Regions from separate parts of the Pseudomonas sp. H1_D05 genome, predicted to be linked through region 4. Evidence: riboswitches for the same ligand, from Rfam matches in the RefSeq annotation. Region 4 holds a riboswitch; each other region holds the start of a gene.
What was found. A riboswitch is a leader RNA that binds a small molecule or an ion and turns the genes downstream of it on or off. The one in region 4 is predicted to bind cobalamin.
Positions count from the first base shown of each region.

Region 1: linked by a shared signal. The riboswitch ahead of cobO (cob(I)yrinic acid a,c-diamide adenosyltransferase) and the one ahead of AB4O11_RS24810 (CbtB domain-containing protein) in region 4 are both predicted to bind cobalamin.
Region 2: linked by a shared signal. The riboswitch ahead of AB4O11_RS20585 (ABC transporter substrate-binding protein) and the one ahead of AB4O11_RS24810 (CbtB domain-containing protein) in region 4 are both predicted to bind cobalamin.
Region 3: linked by a shared signal. The riboswitch ahead of AB4O11_RS21300 (TonB-dependent receptor plug domain-containing protein) and the one ahead of AB4O11_RS24810 (CbtB domain-containing protein) in region 4 are both predicted to bind cobalamin.

Region 1 is NZ_CP162825.1:3,734,885-3,740,749, forward strand. Features, by position in the region: gene AB4O11_RS16885 (PQQ-dependent sugar dehydrogenase) at 1-1,086, opposite strand, end outside; gene AB4O11_RS16890 (hypothetical protein) at 1,153-1,737, opposite strand; cobalamin riboswitch at 1,901-2,130, shown strand; gene cobO (cob(I)yrinic acid a,c-diamide adenosyltransferase) at 2,212-2,823, shown strand; gene AB4O11_RS16900 (cobyrinate a,c-diamide synthase) at 2,820-4,202, shown strand; gene bluB (5,6-dimethylbenzimidazole synthase) at 4,199-4,849, shown strand; gene cbiB (adenosylcobinamide-phosphate synthase CbiB) at 4,846-5,754, shown strand; gene cobD (threonine-phosphate decarboxylase CobD) at 5,747-5,865, shown strand, end outside.
Region 2 is NZ_CP162825.1:4,545,962-4,551,826, reverse strand. Features, by position in the region: gene phnX (phosphonoacetaldehyde hydrolase) at 1-365, shown strand, start outside; gene AB4O11_RS20590 (Ppx/GppA phosphatase family protein) at 713-1,648, shown strand; cobalamin riboswitch at 1,691-1,884, shown strand; gene AB4O11_RS20585 (ABC transporter substrate-binding protein) at 2,029-3,042, shown strand; gene AB4O11_RS20580 (FecCD family ABC transporter permease) at 3,051-4,055, shown strand; gene AB4O11_RS20575 (ABC transporter ATP-binding protein) at 4,052-4,816, shown strand; gene AB4O11_RS20570 (GNAT family N-acetyltransferase) at 4,800-5,306, opposite strand; gene metE (5-methyltetrahydropteroyltriglutamate--homocysteine S-methyltransferase) at 5,514-5,865, opposite strand, start outside.
Region 3 is NZ_CP162825.1:4,708,110-4,713,974, forward strand. Features, by position in the region: gene AB4O11_RS21295 ((2Fe-2S) ferredoxin domain-containing protein) at 1-31, opposite strand, end outside; gene AB4O11_RS21300 (TonB-dependent receptor plug domain-containing protein) at 31-1,968, opposite strand; cobalamin riboswitch at 2,061-2,266, opposite strand; gene AB4O11_RS21305 (LysR family transcriptional regulator) at 2,313-3,206, opposite strand; gene AB4O11_RS21310 (zinc-binding alcohol dehydrogenase family protein) at 3,317-4,324, shown strand; gene AB4O11_RS21315 (L-dopachrome tautomerase-related protein) at 4,373-5,545, shown strand; gene nfsB (oxygen-insensitive NAD(P)H nitroreductase) at 5,600-5,865, shown strand, end outside.
Region 4 is NZ_CP162825.1:5,504,706-5,510,570, reverse strand. Features, by position in the region: gene nfuA (Fe-S biogenesis protein NfuA) at 1-243, shown strand, start outside; gene cobM (precorrin-4 C(11)-methyltransferase) at 388-1,134, opposite strand; gene AB4O11_RS24820 (cobalamin biosynthesis protein) at 1,216-1,629, opposite strand; gene AB4O11_RS24815 (CbtA family protein) at 1,626-2,324, opposite strand; gene AB4O11_RS24810 (CbtB domain-containing protein) at 2,336-2,533, opposite strand; cobalamin riboswitch at 2,657-2,878, opposite strand; gene AB4O11_RS24805 (hypothetical protein) at 2,913-3,239, opposite strand; gene AB4O11_RS24800 (AzlC family ABC transporter permease) at 3,232-3,924, opposite strand; gene AB4O11_RS24795 (sugar phosphate isomerase/epimerase family protein) at 3,914-4,831, opposite strand; gene AB4O11_RS24790 (ATP-grasp domain-containing protein) at 4,828-5,865, opposite strand, start outside.

The DNA.
Region 1 (5,865 bases), 1.8 Mb from region 4:
ACCAATAAACGCGCCTTCCTTGAACTGCGCCGGCAGCGTGTTGCCCTCGGCGAAGCTCAGGCCCAGTGAGGCGGTGTGCGGCCCGACCGCGTAATCCGGGGCGATGGCTTTGGCCACCAGGTCTGGGTTCTGCGGCGTAACACGCACATCGACATGCTGACCGTAATAACTGAAAGGCCAGCCATAAAACCCACCGTCTTTCACGGAAGTGATGTAGTCCGGCACCAGATCACTGCCGATCTCGTCGCGCTCATTCACCGCTGTCCACAGTGCGCCGCTGGTGGGCTCCCACGCCAGGCCATTGGGGTTGCGGATGCCTGAGGCAAAAATGCGGTGATTGCCGGTCGCCCGATCAACTTCCCAGATCGCCGCGCGACCTTCTTCCTTGTCCAGGCCGTTTTCGCCGACGTTGCTGTTCGAACCTACGGTGACGTACAGCTTGCTGCCGTCCTTGCTGGCAATGACGTTTTTGGTCCAGTGGTGATTCAGTGTCCCGCCCGGCAGATCGACTACCTTGATTGGCTGCGATTTGATCTCGGTCGCGCCGGGTTCGTAGTTGAAGCGCAGCAGGCGATCGGTATCGGCGACGTACAGATCGTTGCCGACCAGGGTCATGCCGAACGGCGAGTTGAGGTTCTGCAGAAACACTGTACGGGTCTCGGCGACGCCATCATGATCGGCGTCACGCAGCAAGGTGATGCGGTTCGGGCTCGGCACGCCAGCGCCGGCCTTGCCCATGACCTTCTTCATCACCCAGCCACGAATGCCACTGCTGTCATCGGGCTTTGGCGGGGCATTGGTTTCCGCCACGAGCACATCGCCGTTGGGCAGCACATAGAGCCAGCGCGGATGATCGAGGCCTTCGGCAAATGCCGCGACCTGGGTGCCAGCCGCCGCAGTCGGTTTGCCGCCCTCGGGCCAGCCGATTGCCGGGGCGATGTTCACCGTCGGGATCAGGGTCTTGTTCGGTTCGGGCAGCTTGGGTGACGGGCCGGTGCCGTCGGTGACTTGCAGGCTGGAGGATTCACCGCAGGCGGCGAGCCCTCCGGCGAAGGCGATGACAAAAACGAGCTGGGGCTTGCGCATTGCTGATCTTCCCTATGAATGCATTCCTAATCATAGAGGAGGGCGCAAGCCCGATGGTTCCACTGTTTAGCCGCGGGCTTCCTTGAACAGCACGGCGATGCCCGGGTGATAGTTGCCGGCTTCGCTGCGCAATTTGCGGTAGGCGTAGGGGAAATACCAGGCGACCGCGCAGGTGTGTTCCTTTTGCAGGTCGTCGACCATGTCCTGCAGTTCTTCGGGGCTGGCGCTGTGCTGGGTTTTTTGTGGCGCGACAAACAGGCAGCCGAGCTTGAGGTCGCTGGCGTAGCTGATGCGTTTGGCGTCGTTGGTGATGTCCAGCAGGGCTTGAGTCAGATTCAGGTTGGTAACCTTTGGCCAGCGCTGAGTGGCCTGGATAAAGGCGCGGTCTTCGGCACCGGCGAGAAACAGATCGGCGCGGGCATTGCGCTCGCCTTCTTCGTTCTGCTTGCGCGTGGCAGTGTCGTTCAAAGTGACCAGCTCAGCCATCCAGGCCGCCGCCGAGAGCAATCCGAGATTGGCTTTCTCGTCATGCCAGTAAGGGGTGTCGCTGTCGCCGCGCACGGCGTTGTAGCGGTCGATACAGTCAAACCAGCGTTCAAGCACCGGGCGCAGGAATTCCAGGCGCGGGTTGCTGATGATCATGCCTTGCATCGTCATCATCCTTTATTGTTGTAGTGGGCTTTTCGAGAAAAGCATGGCTCTTTGATATCATTTGTATCAGTGTGGCACAAGATTGGCGGCAGATAAGTGATCGGCGGCAGTTATTCGCTCGATGGCCGCCTCTTTAATTGACGCTCCACCCCCAACCCTCTAACCTTCGCGGCTTGTTTCAGGTGCTCTGTGACCTGCGTCGACAGAGTGAAACAGGGAAGCCGGTGAGGGTTGTCTTCGCACGAAGAACCACCACGATCCCGGCGCTGCCCCCGCAACGGTAAATGAGTGAAAACTGCGCCTTGAGCCACTGCCTCGAAAGAAGCGGGAAGGCGCGCAGTCAGGCATGCGCCGCTCATGAGCCCGGAGACCGGCCTGATCCATCCAGCGGCATCACGGTGGGCGATGCCAGGCTTTTTGCCGTCTATTCTTGTGCCTGCCCGCCGTTATCCAGCCTCAACGGAGAGCTCCCCCATGACTGATTCCCCCGAGCGCGACGAACGCCATCTGGCGCGTATGCAGCGCAAAAAAGCCGTGATCGACGAACGCATCGCCAACTCGCCTGACGAGTGTGGCCTGGTGCTGGTGCTGACCGGCAACGGCAAAGGCAAAAGCAGCTCGGCGTTCGGCATGCTCGCCCGTGCCATGGGCCACGGCATGCAGTGCGGCGTGGTGCAGTTCATCAAGGGCCGTAACAGCACCGGTGAGGAGTTGTTCTTCCGACGCTTCCCCGAGCAAGTGCGCTTCCACGTGATGGGCGAAGGTTTCACTTGGGAAACCCAGGATCGTCAGCGTGACATCGCCGCCGCCGAAGCCGCGTGGGCGGTCTCCCGCGAATTGCTGCGTGATCCGTCGATCGGTCTGGTGGTGCTCGACGAATTGAACATCGCCCTCAAGCACGGCTACCTCGATCTCGATCAGGTGCTCAGCGATCTGCAGGCGCGTCCGCCGATGCAGCATGTGATCGTCACCGGTCGCGCGGCCAAGCCGGAAATGATTGAGATGGGCGACACGGTCACCGAAATGGGCATGCTCAAACATGCCTTCCAGGCCGGCATCAAAGCGCAGAAAGGCGTCGAACTTTGAATCAACCACGTCACTGCCCGGCGGTACTCATCGCCGCGCCGGCCTCCGGTCAGGGCAAGACCACCGTCACCGCCGCGCTCGCCCGTTTGCATCGCAATCAGGGGCGCAAGGTGCGCGTGTTCAAATGCGGGCCGGACTTTCTCGATCCGATGATTCTCGAGCGCGCCAGCGGTGCGCCGGTGTATCAACTGGACATGTGGATGGTCGGCGAGCAGGAAAGTCGTCGTCTGTTGTGGGAAGCCGCCGCCGAGGCGGATCTGATTCTGATTGAAGGCGTGATGGGCCTGTTCGACGGCACGCCGTCCAGCGCCGATCTGGCGCGGCACTTCGGCGTGCCGGTGCTCGGGGTGATTGATGGGACGGCGATGGCGCAGACCTTTGGTGCGCTGGCGCTCGGCTTGGCCAAGTATCAGCCAGATCTGCCGTTTGCCGGTGTGTTGGCCAACCGCGTTGGCACCTTGCGCCATGCGCAATTGCTCGAAGGCAGCCTCACCGAAGGTCTGCGCTGGTACGGCGCGTTGTCCCGAGAAACTGGCATCGAATTGCCGAGCCGCCATCTCGGTCTGGTCCAGGCCAGTGAATTGAATGACCTCGATGTGCGTCTCGACGCCGCCGCCGATGCATTGGCCAGCAGTTGTGAGGTAGCGCTGCCACCGGCGGTGGAGTTTGCCGCACCGGACGTGATCGCTGTCGAGCCGTTGCTGAAGAATATGCGAATTGCCGTCGCCCGTGATGAAGCGTTTGCTTTCACCTACGGCGCGAGTCTCGATCTGTTGCGGGCGATGGGCGCCGAGTTGAGTTTCTTCTCGCCGATCCGCGACTCGCAATTGCCTGAAGCGGACAGCCTGTATTTGCCCGGTGGGTATCCGGAACTGCACCACGTTGCGTTGTCGCAGAACACCGCGATGTGTGAGGCGATTCGCGCGCATCACGCGGCGGGTAAGCCGTTGCTCGCCGAGTGTGGTGGGATGCTGTACCTGCTCGATTCGTTGACTGACGTTGAAGGCACCCGCGCTGAATTGGTCGGGCTGCTTAAGGGCGATGCGGTGATGCAGAAGCGTCTGGCGGCGTTGGCGTTGCAAGCGGTGGATCTGCCGGAAGGTTCGTTGCGCGGGCACACATATCATCATTCGTTGACGACTACCGAACTGGCGCCGATTGCGCGGGGTTTGAGCCCGAATGGTGGGCGTGGCGCCGAGGCGGTTTATCGGGAAGGGCGGATGACGGCGTCTTATGTGCACTTCTATTTCCCGTCGAATCCGAGTGCGATTGCCGCATTGTTTGCACCAGACCGTGAGGCCGCTCCCACAGTTGAAACGGTGGTGACTGAAGCAATGCAATCCCCTGTGGGAGCGAGCTTGCTCGCGAAGAGGCCATGACCGACAACACATTCTCCGAAGCCGAGCGCCAATCGGTTTACCGTGTCATTGCCGAACGCCGCGACATGCGCCACTTCACCGGCGGCAGCGTCGAACCGGAGCTGTTGCGCCGACTACTGGAAGCCGCCCACCAGGCCCCAAGCGTCGGCCTGATGCAGCCCTGGCGTTTCATCCGCATCAGCGACCGCAGCCTGCGCGGGCAGATCCAGAATCTGGTGGAAGAAGAACGCATCCGCACAGCCGAAGCCCTCGGCGAGCGCAGTGACGAGTTCATGAAGCTCAAGGTCGAAGGCATCAATGATTGCGCCGAAGTGCTGGTCGCCGCGTTGATGGATAATCGCGAAAAGCACATTTTCGGTCGCCGTACATTGCCGGAAATGGACATGGCCTCGCTGTCCTGCGCGATCCAGAATCTGTGGCTGGCCTCGCGCGCCGAAGGCCTGGGCATGGGCTGGGTCTCGCTGTTCGAGCCGCAAGCGTTGGCGGATCTGCTGAAGCTGCCCGAGGGTGCCAAGCCACTGGCGGTTTTATGCCTGGGGCCGGTCAAGGAATTCTATCCGGCGCCGATGCTGGTACTCGAAGGGTGGGCGCAGGCGCGGCCGCTCAATGAGTTGCTGTACGAAAATTATTGGGGAGTGAGTCAATGAGTGTGGCGTTGTTGAGTGTCGCCGCAGTGGCGCTGGATGCGCTGTTGGGTGAACCGAAACGCTGGCATCCGCTGGTGGCGTTCGGCAATTTCGCCGGGCGCATCGAGCAACGCTTCAACGCTGGTGGCCGGGGTTGGCGCAGCCATGGGGTCACTGCGTGGGTGATCGCGGTGCTGCCGCTGACCTTGCTCGCCACGGCGTTTTCCTGGGCGCCATACGTGGGCTGGGTCGTCGAGATTCTCGCGCTGTATTGCGCCCTCGGCATGCGCAGCCTCGGTGAACATGTCGCGCCGGTCGCCGCCGCGTTGCGCGCGGATGATCTGGACGAGGCGCGCAAGCGTGTCGGCTATCTGGTCAGCCGCCAGACCGATGAACTCGACAGCACCGCCGTCGCCCGCGCCGCCACCGAGTCGGTGCTGGAAAACGGCAGCGATGCGGTGTTTGCCGCGCTGTTCTGGTTTGTCGTGGCGGGTGCGCCGGGCGTGGTCCTCTATCGCTTGAGCAACACGCTCGATGCGATGTGGGGCTATCGCAACGAACGCTTTGAGCGTTTCGGTTGGGCAGCGGCAAAAATCGACGACGTGTTGAACTACATTCCTGCGCGTCTGGTGGCATTAACCTACGCGCTGCTGGGTAAAACCCGACTCGCGCTGAAGTGCTGGCGCGCGCAGGCGCCGAAGTGGGACAGCCCCAACGCTGGCCCGGTAATGGCTGCCGGGGCCGGTGCCTTGGGCGTGGAGCTGGGCGGCCCGGCGATCTATCACGGCGAACTTCACGACCGTCCGCAACTCGGCGAAGGCGCTCCAGCGGATGCCGATTCCATCGACCGTGGCTGGCAATTGGTCCAGCGCGGGGTATGGTTATGGCTGCTGATTCTCTGCGTGGGAGCTGAATTCTATGCTTGAGCACGGTGGCCGGCTGCGCAAGGCTGCACACGATTACGGCATTGCCGAGGCGGACTGGCTCGACCTGTCCAGCGGCCTCGCGCCTTGGCCATTTCCGATCCCGGAAATCCC
Region 2 (5,865 bases), 960 kb from region 4:
CCACCGATGAAGTGCCCAATGGCCGGCCGTATCCGGCGCAGGCGTTGGCCAACGTGATTGCTTTGGGCATCGATGACGTGGCCGCCTGCGTCAAGGTCGACGACACCTGGCCGGGAATTCTCGAAGGCCGCGCCGCCGGGATGTGGACGGTGGCGTTGACCTGCTCCGGCAACGCACTGGGCCTGACCTATGAGCAATACAAGGCGTTGCCGTCGGATCGACTGGCGGAAGAACGCGCGCGGATCGGCAAGATGTTCGCCCCTTCGCGCCCGCACTACCTGATCGACACCATCGCCGAGCTGCCCGAAGTGATCGAAGACATCAATGCGCGCCTGGCCCGGGGCGAAACTCCACAGTCCTGCTGATTGATCGTCCGCACCCTGCGCTGATCGTTCCCACGCTCTGCGTGGGAATGCAGCCCGTGACGCTCCGCGTCACTGGACGCGGAGCGTCCCTAGAGGCGTTCCCACGCGGAGCGTGGGAACGATCAACAGCCAAATCGCGGGCAAAAAAAAGCTGCCAAAACTGGCAGCAAAAACTTTAAGAACACGCGATGTATTGACCTCAGCATAGACGCCGGATAATGACAGTGTCGTGACAGTCGCAAATTCATTCAATCGCCCCGCCCCCGTCATCAGGATGTCATCAAGATCACGGCAGAATCCTCGCAAACCGTCTTGAGCCTCGCGACGGATGCTCTGCAAGGATTCCCATGAAAGACGACGCCTCGCTGTTTGCCGCCATCGACCTGGGTTCTAACGCCTTTCGCCTGATGATCGGCCAGTCGGTGCGCAGCCGCAAAGGCTTGCAGATTCAGGAAGTGAAAACCCTGCGCGAACCGGTGCGCCTCGCCGAAGGCTTTGATGGCGGCGCACTGGATGCCTTGGCACTGGATCGCGGCTGGCAGGCGTTGGCGCGGTTCGGCAAGAAGCTGCGCGGTTTCGAGGCCGGCCGGGTTCGTGCGGTGGCCACCAGCGCGGTGCGTGAAGCGGACAACGCGCAACTGTTTCTGGCCAGTGCCGAGCGGCATCTGGGCTTTCCCATCGACGTCATTTGCGGCCATGAAGAGGCGCGGCTGGTCTACGCCGGCGTAACTCACGCCTTGCCCAGCGCCGACGACCTGCGCCTGGTGGTCGACATCGGCGGCGGCTCCACCGAGCTGATCCTCGGCCAGGGCTCACAACCCTTGTTAACCGAAAGCATCGCCATCGGCAGCGGCACCTTGAGCACGCGATTCTTTCGCGGCGGCGATGTGTCCGCCGGCGCGCTACAGGAGGCCGAACGCTTCGCCATCCTGCAGTTTGAAAAAGTTGCCCGGCGCTACCGTGCTCAGGGCTGGCAGCAAACCATCGGCTCTTCCGGCACCGCGCGCATGCTCGCCAAAGTACTCAAGACCAATCGCCTCAACGACTTCGGCCAGGACGGCATCACCTACGGCGGCCTGCTGCGCCTGTCGCTGCTGTTGTTGAAGGTAAACAACGTGCAACAGCTCAAGCTCGCAGGCCTGCAACCACACCGCCAGAGCATTCTGCCCGGCGGTCTGGTGTTAATACTGGCGGCATTCAAAGTGTTCGGTATCGCACAAATGCTGCCCTCCGAACCGGGCCTGCGTCTGGGCGTGTTGCACGGTTTGATGAGCCAGCACTAATCCTCGCCGCAACAGATTCGTCTCCCCTTCGGCGGCTTGATCGACTACCATGCCGCCGCTGGTTCCCGAACGGGACTAATAGGGAATCCGGGGTGCTTGCACAGCATTGACCGGAACTGCCCCCGCAACTGTAGGTGCCGAGCCTGCTCCACGACTGCCACTGGGTGAATCCCGGGAAGGCCGGAGCCAGGCGATGACGCATCAGTCAGGAGACCTGCCGGCACAGTGATTACTAACCGGCGGGGTGTCCGGGAAGGACATCGTGCCGTGCGCGTCTTCGTTGGCTGCTCGGCCTTGCGCTGTTTTCCTGACCGCGTTCGATGGTGTGTTTCCAGACCGTACTCTCCCGCTCCCCGTACGGTTCCCCTGGAGACTGCCCCATGCTGCTGCCCCGCATCGCCACCCTCATTACCGGCCTGAGCCTTGGCGCCCTGGCGCAGGCGGCACCGACTGTCTATCCACTGACGGTCGAGAACTGCGGCAGCACCCTGACCTTCCAGTACGCACCGACGCGCACCGTGACCATCGGCCAGGCCGGCACGGAGATGCTCTACGCCATGGGCCTGGGCGACAAAGTCGTCGGCACCTCACTGTGGTTCAACAATGTGCTGGCCAAATACAAGGCACAAAACGACCAGATCGAGCGCCTGGCTGACAACGAGCCGAGTTTCGAATCGGTAATCGGCAAGCGTCCGGAACTGGTCGCCGTGGAACTGGAATGGATGGTCGGCCCGCAAGGCGCGGTGGGCACGCGCGAGCAGTTTCATGAACTGAAGATTCCAACGTACCTGCTGCCTTCCGATTGCGAAGCCAAGGACAACCTCGTCGGCGCCGATGGCACGCGACTGGCGCCGTTTCGCATCGAGACGATTTACAAAAGCGTGAGCCAACTGGCGCAGATCTTCGATGTTCAGGAGCGTGGCCAGCAGCTCAATGATCAACTCAAGGCGAGTCTCGCCAAATCGATTGCCACCGCCCAAGGCAAACAGCTCAAAGACGCCAGCGCGCTGGTGTGGTTCTCCAGCGCACAAATGGACATCGAGCCGTTCGTGGCCGGGCACAAAGGCGTTCCCGATTTCATGCTCAGCACCCTCGGCGTGCGCAACGTGGTGGCGTCCGATGAGGAGTGGCCAACCGTCGGTTGGGAAACCATCGCCAAGGCCAATCCGACCTTCCTGGTCATCGCGCGCATGGATCGTCGACGTTTCCCCGCCGACGACTATGAAAAGAAACTCGCCTTCCTGCGCAGTGATCCGGTGACGCGCAACATGGACGCGGTGAAACACAACCGCATCATCATTGTCGACGCCATGGCCCTGCAGGCGAGCCTGCGCATGTTCGAGGGCATTGAGCAATTGGCCACGGCCATCAACGGCTATGACCTGTCGCAATGAGTGCCAGCCTGATCCGCACGCTCCTGGCCCTGGCGACCCTGTTGATTGCAGTGGTCGCCGGCGTGGCCATCGGTGAAACCTCGATTGCACCGGACGTGGTGTTGCAAGTGCTGGCGAACAAATTGTGGGGCGCCGGGCATGTCCTCGACCCGATCGATGAAGGCATCGTCTGGAACTACCGCCTGACCCGGGCATTGGTCGCGGCCGCATGCGGTGCAGGGTTAGCGACCTGCGGAGTGATTTTACAGTCGCTGCTGCGCAATCCGTTGGCCGATCCCTATCTGCTGGGCATTTCTGCCGGCGCCTCGACCGGGGCGGTGATGGTCGCACTGCTTGGCGTAGGTGCCGGGATCATCTCACTTTCGGTCGGTGCCTTCGCCGGCGCGGTCACGGCGTTCGTGCTGGTGATTGTGCTGGCGCGGGTCAGCGGCTCGGCCAGCGGTACCGGGCAGATCATTCTCGCGGGGATTGCCGGTTCGCAGCTGTTCAATGCGCTGACAGCGTTTCTGATCACTCGCTCGGCCAGCTCCGAGCAGGCGCGCGGGATCATGTTCTGGTTGCTGGGCAATCTTGGCGGCGTGCGCTGGCCATCGGTGTGGCTGGCGGTGCCAGTGGCCGTATTGGGGTTGGTTGTCTGCCTGTGGCATCGGCGGGCGCTGGATGCGTTTACCTTTGGTGCGGATTCGGCGGCGTCGCTCGGCATTCCGGTGCGGCGTGTGCAGATTCTGCTGATCGGTTGTGCAGCGCTGGTGACGGCAGTGATGGTGTCGATTGTCGGCTCGATCGGTTTTGTCGGTCTGGTCATTCCTCATGCCGCGCGTCTGTTGCTGGGCACCGGTCATGCGCGGTTGCTGCCGGCCAGTGCGTTGGGTGGCGCGGTGTTTCTGATAGCCGCCGATGTGCTGTCGCGCACACTGATCAAGGGCCAGGTGATTCCGGTCGGGGTGATTACCGCGCTGGTCGGCGCGCCGGTGTTCGCCTTGATTCTGGTCGGCCGCAGGTCGGCACGATGAACAGTGTCTTGAGTTGTTCCGGCCTGAGCTTCAGGGTGCGCGGCGCCGAGTTGCTCAACGGTGTCAGCCTTGAGGTTCAGCGTGGCGAAACCCTGGGCATTGTCGGGCCGAATGGCGCGGGCAAATCCACTCTGTTGAAGTTGCTGGCCGGGCTGCGTGAACCGAGCGCTGGCCAGGTGCTGCTTGAAGGTCAACGCCTGGGCAAAATGGCTCGACGGAGCATTGCGCAAAAGCTTGCGGTGGTTGAGCAACAAGCTGATACCGACGATGGCATTCGCGTGTTCGACGCAGTGGCGTTGGGGCGTACGCCGTGGTTGTCGGCGCTGCAACCGTGGTCGCAGGCCGACGACGCGATTGTTCAGCAGGCGCTGACCGACGTTGACGCAATGCACCTGCGCACGCGTCTGTGGCGCAGCCTGTCCGGCGGTGAACGGCAGCGGGTGCACATCGCCCGGGCACTGGCGCAGCGGCCGCAGATTCTGTTGCTCGACGAGCCGGCCAATCACCTCGACATTCAGCATCAACTGACCATTCTCAACGTGGTGCGGGCGTTGCCGGTGACCACGCTGATCGCTCTGCATGATCTCAATCAGGCGCTGAAGTGTGATCGTCTGGCGGTGCTGGAACGCGGGCGGCTGGTGGCGTTGGGCGAACCGTTGGCGGTGCTGACGCCGCAGCGCTTACAGGAGACGTTCGGGGTCAGGGCGCATTACCTGACGGACCCGTTCGATGGGGCGCAGATTCTCAGATTTCACTCATGACGTTGTGCATGTGGGTTGTTTGCCAGACCGGGTCAGCGTCGACGTCGATAATCTTGAAGCCTTGGCGCTGCCAGAATTCGATGGCGCCCGGCAGAAATGGATGGGTGTGCAGGTAGATCACCTCGACGCCGTCGGCGAATGCCAGGTCTTTGAGTGATCGGTACAACGCCGCGGCCAACCCGGAACGCCGTTGTGAAGGCACGACGAACAGGCGCACGATTTCCACTACCTTGCGGCCGGGATAATCAAGGTTCGGGAAGCGTCGGTCGTAGGAGAGATAGCCGATCGAGGCCACAATCTGCCCCGCATGACGAGCGATCAGAAAGCGCCCTGCCCCACGCAGATAAACCTCGGCAAAACGCGCCAGATCGTCGGGTATGCCGGTCGCGCTGAGCTTGGGGAAAAGCTCGGCGCGGGCGTTTAGAACAAAATCCAGCACCTCGGGAATGTCTGCGTCAGACACGGTTTGGATAACGGGTTGATGATTCATGCAGCGGCAAACACCTGGATTGCGGCTGGCCACAGTAGCAACAACAGGTCCCGCGAGGCCATCCAGAATTTCATGACTTGCCCAAAACCCTGTGGGAGCGAGCTTGCTCGCGAAGGCGGCAGATCATCCAACATTGATGTTGACTGAAAGGACGCTTTCGCGAGCAAGCTCGCTCCCACAGGTGTTGTATTTCATGCAAGCCGAGCGTTATGCCAGCTCTTTGCGCAGTTGCCGGGCGGCGGTAACCATGTGCACCAGCGCCGCTTCGGTTTCTGGCCAGCCACGGGTTTTCAAACCGCAATCCGGGTTGACCCACAGCCGCTCGGCCGGAATCCGCTTGGCAGCCTTGCGCAGCAGATTAGCCATTTCCGAAGCATCCGGGATGCGTGGCGAGTGGATGTCGTAGACGCCCGGGCCGATTTCGTTCGGGTAGGAAAAAGCCTCGAAGGCATCCAGCAACTCCATGTCGGAACGCGAGGTTTCGATAGTGATCACGTCGGCATCCATCGCTGCAATCGACTCAATCACATCGTTGAATTCGCTGTAGCACATGTGCGTG
Region 3 (5,865 bases), 800 kb from region 4:
CGACGCCGTCGACGGTTTTGATTCCACTCATCAGAAGCGGTACGTGTAGCGCACTTCGGAGGTGAACGGCCGGCCGAGGTTGTCGACGTTGCTCGAACGGCTGGTGACGTAATCGCGGTCGAACAGGTTTTCCACCAGCAGGCTCACGCGGTGCTGATGAGCGTTGTCGAGGTAGCGATAAGCGTCGGCGTCGACCACGGAATAGTTACCGTACTCGACTTGCTTCGAGCTTTTGATGTCGCGGATATAGCGGATCGCACCGCCGGCGCCCCACAGGCGATTTTCCGATTCATAACCCACGCGTGAACGGGCGAAGAAGCTCGGGATATCGTTGAGGGTTACACCGCTGCGCGTTTCGGTGAGGTTGCGGGTCATGTCCGCTTGCAGGCTCCACTGATCGTTGAGCGCGAGTTTGGCGTCGGCCTCGAAACCGCGCATACGCACCTGGCCTTCACCGTTGACCCATTGAATGTCGTCGAGGGTGATCAAGTCGTCGATCTTGCGTTTGAACAGGGTCACGCTGGCGCTGAATTCGCGGTCGAGCAGAAAGCCTTTGTAGTCGACACCCAGCTCCGCATTGCGGCTTTTTTCCGGCTTCAGGTTGCGATTGCCGATCTCGTCGCCCGGTTCATTGACGAACAATTGCTCGGCGTTTGGCAGTTTGTAGGCGCTGCCGTACTGGCCGCGCACCGACCAATTGTCATTGAGGTCATACAGCGAAGTGAGCATGCCGACGGTGGCACCATCGCCACCGCTCATGGCTTCGTGACGCACACCGATGCTCGGGTGCCAGTCGGGCAGGGCGTCGATCTGCGGGCGCAGTTGCGTGTAGAAAGCGTGGGCTTCGGCCTTGTCGTTATCGATGATCAACACATCATCCTGGCCCTTGAACCATTGATTGTCGGTGCCAAACACCAGTACATGATCGCCGGGCAATTCAGCCTTGCCTTCGGCCTGCACACCCCAATCGGTGAAGCCCCAATAGTCATTGTGGTTGATGACCTTGGTGCCGCCGCCGGCGACGTTGTTGACACGCGTGTAGCGGGTGTCCCAGTCGTTGATATGGCCTTTGACGAAGTAGCTCAGGCGCTCATTGACGGTCTGCTCGAAGGTCGCTGTGGCGATCTGCTGCACGCGGTCGTTAGTGGTCTTGTGGTTGTCGACCGGGCGGGCGAAATCGAGGTTGGCGTCGGCGTATTGGTAAAACAGCTCCAGCCGCGAATCATCGCCGAATGACTGAATCGCCTTGCCGCCGAACGTGGTGACTTCGTAGGCGCGATCCTTGCCGGAATCGTTTTTCATGTCGCGGTTGCGATAGGGCTGGTAACCGTCGGAGACGTTATGGCTGACGTACGCCAGCAAACCGAGGTCGCCGAAACCGTTAGTGAAGATATTCTCGACGCGGGCGTCTTCGGTGGTGCCGCCAAAGCTGTCGACGCCCAGATTCACCTCGCCGGCGGCTTTGCGCGATTGCGGGCTGCGGGTGACGATGTTGATCACGCCGGACACGGCCTGGGTGCCGAACAACAGGCTCTGCCCACCCTTGAGCACTTCGATGCGTTCGATGGCGTTGGCCGGCAGAGTGTCCAGATAGAGGCCGCCGTACAGGCGATTGTTCAGGCGCACGCCGTCGAGCAGGATCAGCGTGTCGTCGTTGCGCCCGCCGAGCAGCGAATACGTGCCGTAGTCGAAAGGGCCGTTTTTCGGCGCCACATACAAGCCTGGAATGAACATCTGCATCACCCGGCTGACATCGGCGCTGGGGCCGGCGCGTTCGATCTGCTCGCGGCTGACGATTTCGACCTTGCTGCCGAATCTGGCCATCTCGGCGACGGTGGTGGATTCCACTGACGGTGCAGTAACGATTTGTTGATTGAGTTCCAGCGGCGCGTCGTCGGCCAGTAGCAGCGGGCTGAACAGGCAGCCAAGGAACAGGGTTGGAGCAGAAGTGTTGAAAGGTCGAATCATTGTCTTCTCGAAAAGGATCTTCGCAGAAGAGCATGCAAGAGAAGGCATCGCGCACAGCCAATACCGGCCCATGCCCGCCCACCGCAGGATTTTGCCAAACGAAATTCCAGGCCGGTCTCCGGGCTCGCGCGTATCGAGGTTTTCACCTTCCCATGGCCGTCTGGCCACAGTGGTGTATTGAAAACATCACGCGCATACCGTTGCGGGGGCAGCACCGGACTTGTTCGAAAAGAACGTACCGGTTTCCCGTTTCACCCCATGCACGGCGGCATGGGACACCTGAAACTGGCCGGCATCTGAACATTCGAGTAGCGTCTCGTCAATGCGGCAACCACCAGGGGGAGCTATTGGATACGTTCCAGAGCGACAAACTGGCCACTCAACCACGCATAAAGCTGAGACACCGCCGGGGTGATCTGCTTGCGATGCGGGCACACCAGACTCAACGGTGAGGCATTGCCGGGAAAATCCTTCAGTAGCACGACCAGTCGCCCTGCGATCACGTCTGCACTGACGTCCAGCCAGGATTTGTTGGCGATGCCTTCGCCGCTCAACGCCCAGCGGCGCACGATGTCGGCGTCGTCGCTGAACATCGGTCCCGAGACCTGGATCGTTTCACTGCCCAGACTCCACTTGTCGTAGATCCGGCCGCCTTGCTGGTAGAGCAGGCAAGCGTGGTTGTGCAGATCATCCGGCGTTCGCGGGTATCCGTGGCGCTCCACGTATTCCGGTGCGGCGACCAGCACCCGCCGGTTCCACGGTGCCAGCGGCAGCGCCACGTAGTTGGCATCTTCATTCGAGCCGTATCGAATCGCCACGTCTACCGGGTCACGAAACAAGTCGGCCATCTGGTCCGACAGGGAAAAGCGCAAGGTCAGTTCCGGGTGCTGGCGGCGAAACAGTGTGAGCCACGGCAGCAAAATGTTGCGCCCCAGATCGGACGGCGCCGTCACTTGCAACACGCCGCGCAACGTGGCGTTTTCACCGCGCAGGTTTTCCTTGCCTTGCTTGAGCGCCTCCAGCACCGAGTGGGCGGTGGGCAAGTATTGCTCGCCCTCGGCGGTTAATCGCAGGCTGCGGGTGGTGCGCGCAAACAGGCGCACGTCCAGCTCACGCTCCAGACGCTTGATCGCCGCGGCAACCTGGCCGGGCAATAAATCCGCCTCATGGGCGGCAGCGGTGAAGCTGCCCAGCGCGGCGCTGCGGGTGAACAAACCAAGATCATCGATGCGGATCATTTTCACTCCTGCAGTGAAAGTGTTGGCGCATTCTGCTGGTTTTTCTTTGTGCTTGGGAAGTCGAAGATGGCGGCAAGCGAGCACATCAGCTCTTCAGACAGCGAGTTTCCATGAAAGCCATCACCTTCACCCAACACGCTTTGCCCATTGAAGATCCGCAATCGTTGCAGGACATCGACCTTCCGGTGCCAACTTCCGGCCCCCGGGATTTGCTCGTAGAAGTTCGTGCGGTGTCGGTCAATCCGGTCGATACCAAAGTACGCGCCGGCACTTTCACCAAAGAACCGAAAATCCTCGGCTGGGATGCCGCCGGCATCGTCCGCGAGGTCGGGACTGAAGTGACGCTGTTTCAGCCTGGCGACGAAGTGTTCTACGCAGGCTCCCTTGCCCGCACCGGCAGTTATAGCGAATTTCACCTGGTGGACGAGCGAATCGTCGGGCACAAACCGCGTTCGTTAAGTGCTGCGGATGCCGCGGCATTGCCGTTGACGTCGATCACCGCCTGGGAGCTGTTGTTCGACCGTCTCGGTGTCACCGAAGGTTCAGGGCAGGGCAAGTGCCTGTTGATCACGGGGGCAGCGGGCGGCGTCGGTTCGATGCTGGTGCAATTGGCCCGACAGTTGACGCAGCTGACCGTCATCGGCACCGCCTCGCGGCAGGAAACGGCTGACTGGGTCCGGCAATTGGGCGCGCATCACGTCATCGATCACAGTCAGCCGCTGCTCGCACAGTTGCAGGCACTGGGCATCGACGAGGTCAGCCATGTCGCCAGCCTGACCCATACCGAGGAGCATTTTGCGCAGCTGATTGAAGTGCTCCAACCACAAGGGTGTCTGGGCGTGATCGACGATCCTGAAAGCCTCGACGTAATGCCGCTCAAGCGCAAGTCGCTGTCGCTGCACTGGGAGCTGATGTTCACCCGTTCGCTGTACGAAACCCCGGACATGATTGAGCAGCATCACCTGCTCAATCGCGTCAGCGATCTGATTGACCAGGGCATTTTGAAAACGACCGTCGGTGAACATTTTGGCGCGATCAACGCGGCAAACATGCGCCGTGCCCATGCCTTGGTCGAGAGCGGCAAGGCCCGAGGCAAACTGGTACTCGAAGGTTTCTGATTTCATTCATTCAGACGGGCCTGCACGCGGGCCGGTCAGGAGCAGCTCATGCGTATGAAAAAGCTTTCTGCTGCATTGGTCATGGTCATGGCAGCGCCGTTCGCCCATGCAATCAACGCCGTCGCGTTGCCGGCCAATGCCCCCGCCGACCGATCCTTCGGCAAGCTCGAACAGGTCCATGCGTTCTACGACGCGATGCCCACCGGCGTGACCGTCACCGAGACCGGGCGCATCTTCGTCAACTTCCCGCGTTGGGGCGACAACGTGCCGTTCACCGTGGGCGAGATCCGCGACGGCAAAGTCGTGGCTTACCCGAACGCGGCGATCAACCAGGAAAACCTCAACGATCCCAGTAATGGTCTGATCAGCGTACAGAGCGTGGTGGCCGACGGGCGGGGTCGTGTCTGGTTGCTCGATACCGCCGCGCCGGGTTTCGCAGACCCAAAACCCAAAGGCGCGAAGCTGATCGCGGTGGATCTGGTCAGCAACAAGATCGTCAAGCGCCTGGTGTTCCCGGACAACGTCATGTTGCCGAGCACCTACGTCAACGACATGCGTTTCGACTTTCGCACAGGCCCGGAGGGAACGGTCTATCTCACTGACTCGTCCCTGCGCGGACCGGGCGCGATCATCGTCATGGACATCGCCAGCGGCAGTGCCATGCGCCGCTTGAGCGGTGTGCCGGCGACCTCGGTTGACCCGACCTTTGTCCCGGTGGTTGAAGGCCTGCCACTCACCGTTGAAGGTCCGGACGGCAAGCGCAAACCGCTGGGCGTGGCCTCGGACGGCATCGCGCTGTCGGCGGACGGCAAGACACTGTATTTCACACCGCTGTCGAGTCGGCACCTGTATTCGGTGTCCACCGCGTTGCTGCGTGACGCCAACTTCAGTGAACAGCAACTGACGGCCGCCGTGCAGGACCTGGGGGAGAAGGGCGCGTCCGATGGTCTGGAGGCTGACGCCGCCGGCGCCGTCTATGCCGGCGATTACGAGCACAACTCGATCCGCAAGCGTCTGCCGGACGGCCAATGGCAAACGCTGGTACACGACCCGCGCCTGCTCTGGCCAGACACATTGTCGATTGGCCCCGACGGCTATCTGTATTTCATCGCCAACCAGTTGCACCGCCAGGCGGCATTCCGTTCCGGGCAGGATCAGCGGCAAAAACCTTACAGCCTGATGCGTCTGAAGATCGACGCAGCGCCGGCGCCGACGCGCTGATTTCCAAGCGGCATTGAGTTCTACGTTTTCACTTTTCAGATCAGGAGTTCAATCATGGATCTCGTTTCTCTGGCCAAGCGCCGTTTCACCACAAAAGTTTTCGATGCCGACCGCAAGATCCCCAGGCACACACTGGAGTCGCTGCTGGAACAACTGCGCAACAGCCCGTCGTCGGTCAACTCCCAGCCTTGGCATTTCGTGGTTGCCGAGAGTGATCAGAGCCGGGCGCGAATCGCCCACAGTACTCAGGGGCCGTTCAGCTTCAACCAGCCGAAAATACTCAACGCGTCGCACGTCATCGTCTTCTGCACTCGCACGCA
Region 4 (5,865 bases):
AACTATTACCTGCAAACCGAAATCAACCCGGGGCTGGCCAGCCACGGCGGTCAGGTCAGCCTGATCGATGTGGTTGAAGACGGCATCGCTGTTTTGCAGTTCGGTGGCGGTTGCCAGGGCTGCGGCCAGGCGGACGTAACCTTGAAGGAAGGCATCGAGCGCACCTTGCTCGAGCGTATTCCGGAGCTGAAAGGCGTTCGCGACGTGACCGACCACACGCAGAAAGAAAACGCCTACTACTAAGGTGTTCGCTGCGGACATGAAAAACGGCGCCCCGTGAGCGCCGTTTTTTTATGGGTGACATGTACCGACGCCTTCGCGAGCAAGCTCGCTCCCACATTTGATCGCATTCCAAATGTGGGAGCGAGCTTGCTCGCGAAGGCGGCTTCATGGGCGATAGAGATGCGCATGCCCGGCGCGATACAACGATGACTCGCTGAACACCTCACTGCCCAATACCCGACCCACCAGAATCAACGCCGTACGCCGAAACCCTTTGGCCTCGACCTTTCCGGCGATATCCGCCAGTGTCCCGACTACCCAATCCTGATCCGGCCATGTTGCTCGGTGAATCACCGCAATCGGGCAATCCGCGCCGTAGTGCGGCAACAGTTCGGCCAGAATCTTATCCAGATGATTAACGCCCAGATGAATCGCCATGGTCGCGCCATGCTGCGCCAGACTGCCAAGCTCTTCGCCTGCCGGCATCGCGGTTTTGTCGGCGTAGCGGGTCAGAATCACGCTTTGCGACACGTCCGGCAGCGTCAATTCCGCGCCAAGCAACGCCGCACAGGCTGCGGTGGCCGTCACGCCGGGAATGATCTCGAACGGAATATCGAGCTCACGCAGATAACGGATCTGCTCGCCAATCGCGCCATACAGACTCGGATCGCCGGAATGCACCCGCGCCACATCCTGACCCTTGGCATGCGCGGTCTTGATCAATTCGATGATCTGTTCCAGATGCAGTTCGGCGCTGTTCACCACCGTTTCGGCTTGATGGCCGTCGAGTACCGCCGCCGGCACTAGCGAACCTGCGTAGATAATCACCGGGCAACTGCGAATCAGCCGCTGGCCTTTGACAGTGATCAATTCCGGGTCGCCGGGGCCGGCGCCGATGAAGTAGACGGTCATCGTTGAATCCTGAGTAAAAGAGGGCACGACTGCGTTGCAGATGAACAACGCTCATGATCAATGGCGGGGATTATCGGGATTTTACGCCGCGCCGGCCAATGCCAGCGTGGCCTGAGCGTATTTTTGCCGGGAGATCAGCAGTTTTGCCGGCGCTTGAATCAGCTGTTCAGCGAGCGCAAGCGCGGCACTTTCGGCGACGCCGTAGCAACCGGTGCGTTCGTAAGCAATCTGTGAATGGTGACTGAGCCGCTGTTGGTAGCTGGCCAGTTCGTCACTGCTGAAGTACAGCAGGGGCAGGGCCAGTTGTGCAGCAAGTTCTTGCAGGCCCGGCTCGTCGCGCTTCAAGTCGATACTGGCCAACGCTTTCACCGCCTCAAGCTCAATGCGATGCGCCTGTAGCGCTTGATCGAGTAACGCGCGCAGCGTGCTGGCCGGGCAGCCGCGCTGGCAGCCCAGGCCGACCACGAAGGTCGGCGCTGCGCGGTCATCGGTCATGCGTGGTATTGACCAGCGCTTTTGCGGCGGAACAACCAGGCGCTGATCAGGCCCAGGGCCAGCCAGAACGCCACGTTGGTCAACTGCGAAGCGATTTTGAACTGAGCTTCGAGTGCTTCGGGGGCGAGCATCGAATGCACTTCCGGTTGCGGTGCGCCGATCACGTGGGGCACGGCGAGGATGGCCACACCGAGGACCTTCATCAGCCAGTGACGGCTGAACGCGATCAGCGACAGACCTACAGCCGTCGAAGCGGCCGTGCCGATCCACCACGTCTGCCGCGAAGCCAGATCAGCGGCAGCGGTGCCCGGCAGTTCTGGTGGCAGGCCCAAGGTCGGAGCAAGCACGAACGTCGCGTAACCGGCCAGGCCCCAGAGCAGGCCCTGCGAAGTTTTGGTCGGCGCGCGCAGGGTGTAGAGGCCGGCGAGCATCAGGGCGAAACCGACGGCTACGACCAGATTACCGCCAGTGGTCGAGACTACGCGCTGCCAGCCGTCTTCCGGCTCCCAGGCCTCGGCATCATGGGTGTGCGCAGCCACGCCAGCGGCATGTTCGTGAACCGCCACCGGCTCGGACTTCTCGAAGGTTTCCGCCTGCAGAATCAGCGGCGAAACCCAGAAGCTTTGCAGCAGAGTGAGGAGCAGGGCGGCCAGCAGACCAGAGAAACCTGCAGTTTGCGCGATACGCTTGATCATGTCGGCAGGTCTCAATGGCACGGGAACGCGGCGCTGTGGCGGGTATCGTGGGCGGCGTTGTGCACCGCTTCGATGTGCGAGAAACCGGCAAAGTAAACCAGACTGGCGCCGAGGATCGATGCAAAGATTGCGGCGGTCAGGCGTTGGCTCAGGGTGGTGGTGCTGGCGATTTTGTCCGTGTTGCTGCCGGTGCTGCTGATAATCGACATGGCGCTTCCCTCTGGAGTGTCAGCGGGTGAATAGAGCGCATGAAAACCCCTGCGGGTCGGGCTCGCAGAGGTTCGAACAGCGCCCGCCCACCGCGGGTTTGTTATGTGCAGCGCCGCACAAATGCGGGCTGTGTGTTGCGGGCCGGTCTCCGGGCTCACGAGGGGCTGGCGTCAGGCCGACCTGCAAGCGTCACCTTCCCATACCGTATTGGCACAGTGGTTTTGACGCTTCGCTCGCTTACCGTTGCGGGGGCAGCACCGGACTGACATGGGCTTGAGTAAAGCACATGATTCACCGGTTTCCCGTTTCACCCTGTGAAGGGCACCCGTAACAAGTTGTGTAGGAGAGCATGGGCGGGGGATTTGAGTCAATCGACGCCTAGCGCATGATCAGCAGGACGTACACCCCCAGCGCCATCAGGAACGCATAATAGGATTTGATTCGCGTCAGGCTCAGCAGCCACGCCAACGCCACCGGCAGGATCCATGGCATGGCCGCCAGGTGCTGGCTGGCCAAAGGATAGAGTGAGACCGCCAGCAGGCTGACGAGCATCGCCACCGATGTGTATTTTCCCAGACGATCGATGAAAGCGCGGGCAGTTGCCGAAAGCCGTTCGACATCGACGGCCAGCGGCAGCAAGCGGCAGACGATCGAAACCAGCGCGCAAATCAGTACGTACAGCCAGAAAGTACCAGGTTCAATCATAGACATAGCTCGTCAGAACGGTGATGGCGAGCACCAGCAGCAAGCTGACCTCGCCCAGCCACAACAAGCTCGCGGCGGTGGCCAGGCCGGCAATCCATTGCGCATGGAAGCTGTGACGGTCGCGGGCCATCTTGCCAAGCGAAGCGCTGATGAAAATCGCGATCACCACACTGACGTGATCCATCACTGCGTTGTCGGCCACGCTGGCGAAACAGTACCCGACCACGGTGCCAAGCAGGGCGGCGGCGTACAGCAGAAAGCACACGGTGTTGGCATACGGGCGGCTGATCGGTTGCTGATCCTTGCGGATCGACATCAACGTGAAAGCCGCATTTGCCATCACCGCCAGGGCGGGGACGAACGCTTTGACCGGGCCCTGGAGGCTGGATTTCAGGCTCAGTGTGAAGACCAGAAAACGCAAGTTGATACTCAGCGCCGAGACCAGCACGCCAAAGGCGTTAAGCAGGTGCGCGGGGGTTTCCAGCAGCGTCAGTTGCAACGGCGAGGCCATTACCGTACCGCTGAAAACCACCATGGCCGGAAGATCCAGATCATGGCGGCGCCCGAGCATGCCGATCAGGGTGAAGGTCAGCAGCAGCGAGAAGACGAACGGTAGCGCATCGCGGATACCGGTCGCGATCTCGCTGCGCGATGCCGGTTTTGCCAGGTTCGACTCAACCAGCATGAGTGCTGTGCCGCGAGCCGGCCAGCAATTGCTCTACGCCGTTCTTGTAGGCCAGGGCTTTTTCCAGGTAGTACTCGGTGGAGAAGCGCGGAATGAACTCCTCCACCACGGCCACACCCCGATAGCCGTTGACCGCGAAGCGATTGAGCACATCGCTCAGGCGCAAGTTGCCTTCGCCAATCGGCAGATGTTGATGGTGGGTGTTGTTGAGGTCGGCAATGTGCAGATGCCGGGTAACCGGCGCCAGATCGGCAATGGCTTTGAACAGGCTTTCACCATACGGCAGCAGTGAGCACAGATGCGTCACGTCGATGGTCACGAAGCACCCGGTCTCCTTGTGAAAGCGCAGGTGTTCCTCGACGGTGAAGACCGGGAATTTCGGCCGCTGACCGCCCATGTTCTCCAGGCACAGGGCGATGCCATCGGTGTTGCAGCGCTTGGTCACCTGGTTGATCGCTACTATCAGGTTGTCCAGCAGTTCGCCGTTTTCCAGTTGATCTTTGTAGCCGGGATGAAAAGTGACGCTGGTGGCGCCGGCCTCGTGGGAAAACTCCACGGCGGCACTCAGACAGTCCACCGCTTGGGCACGTTCGGTCAAATCCGGGGAGCACAGGTTGTACTGGCGACCCCACCATCCGGCGTGGACGGTCAGCGTGATGCCATTGTGTTCGGCGAAGCTGCGGATTTTCCCGGCAAGCTCAGACCGGTCTTCGGCGCTCAGCGACCAGAAGGTTTTTTCGGCGTCTTCGCCGATCTCGAACTCGACCGCTTGGAAATGTCTGGCCAGATCGGTGATCGAACCCAGGATGTCTGCTGGGTTGTCGTAGACATTGGTGGAAAAGGAGATCATCGGGAAGTGAGCGCTGATCGGGCCTTCGATGTGATATAGCGGGTCTTTACGGGTCATTGCGCTGGTCCTTGCGTAGTGAACTCTGGGTGGGTGATCGCGGCGTTGAAGTCCGCCGGGTCGTCGGCGTCGCTGCAGCCCAGCAGCGTGTAGCCGTGGCGGTCTGCGGAACGGCTGATGCTCTGGCCGAACTTGTCGGGGTTGAGGTTCACGCGTAATGCAAACGGGTGTTGCAGCAGGCGTGTCTGGAGCTGTTGCGGATCGGCGGTCGGGGCCGCCTCGATGTAGCGGATCGCCATTTTGGCGTAGGTTTTCTCGGGCGTCGGCAGTGACGTGCCGGCCATCGCGGCGATGGTGCTGGCTGCCAAATGCACCCCTGTGGTTTTCCAGACCATTTCCCAGATCTGGTCACCGCCGAAGCGGGTCTGGGTTTCGATGAATTGCAGGCGTGAACCGTCCAGCTTGATTTCCGTGTGGGCCGGGCCCCAGCGGTTGCCCATTCGCCCGAGCAGCCACAGCACCGCTTCTTCGATCTGCGCGGCGGTTTTCTCGTCGAGCCCGGCAGGAAAGTCATGCCCGGTTTCGACATAACCGGGGGCACCGCTGGTGTATTTGCGCGTGATGCCGAGAATCCGGTGCTGGCCATCCAGGCTGAGGGATTCAACGCTGTATTCGTCGCCGCTGGCGAAGGCCTCGATCAGATTGTTTCCCTCCAGCGAGAGGTGTTCGACATCCTCGGGCCTGTCTATGGCATAGACGCCCTGACTGCCCGAACCGTTGACGGGTTTGACGATGGCCGGGCCATGGCGCAGCACGAAAGCGCGAGCCTCGGCACCATGGTTGATAGCGGCAGTGGGCAACTCGTAGCGACTGCCTTTGAGCAATTGGCGAAACAGCAGCTTGTCGCGACTGACTTCCACACTGCGCAGGTTGTTGTGGACGATGCCCAGACGTTCGCCCAAGCGTGACGCGGGCAGCAGGCCCAGTTCCGAAAACGAAACCACGGCATCGAATGGCGATTGCCGGTGCAGCCGTTCTACCATCGTGCTGTAGGCCGGCAGATCGGCGATGTCAGGCGTCAGCAGTAGCGTTGC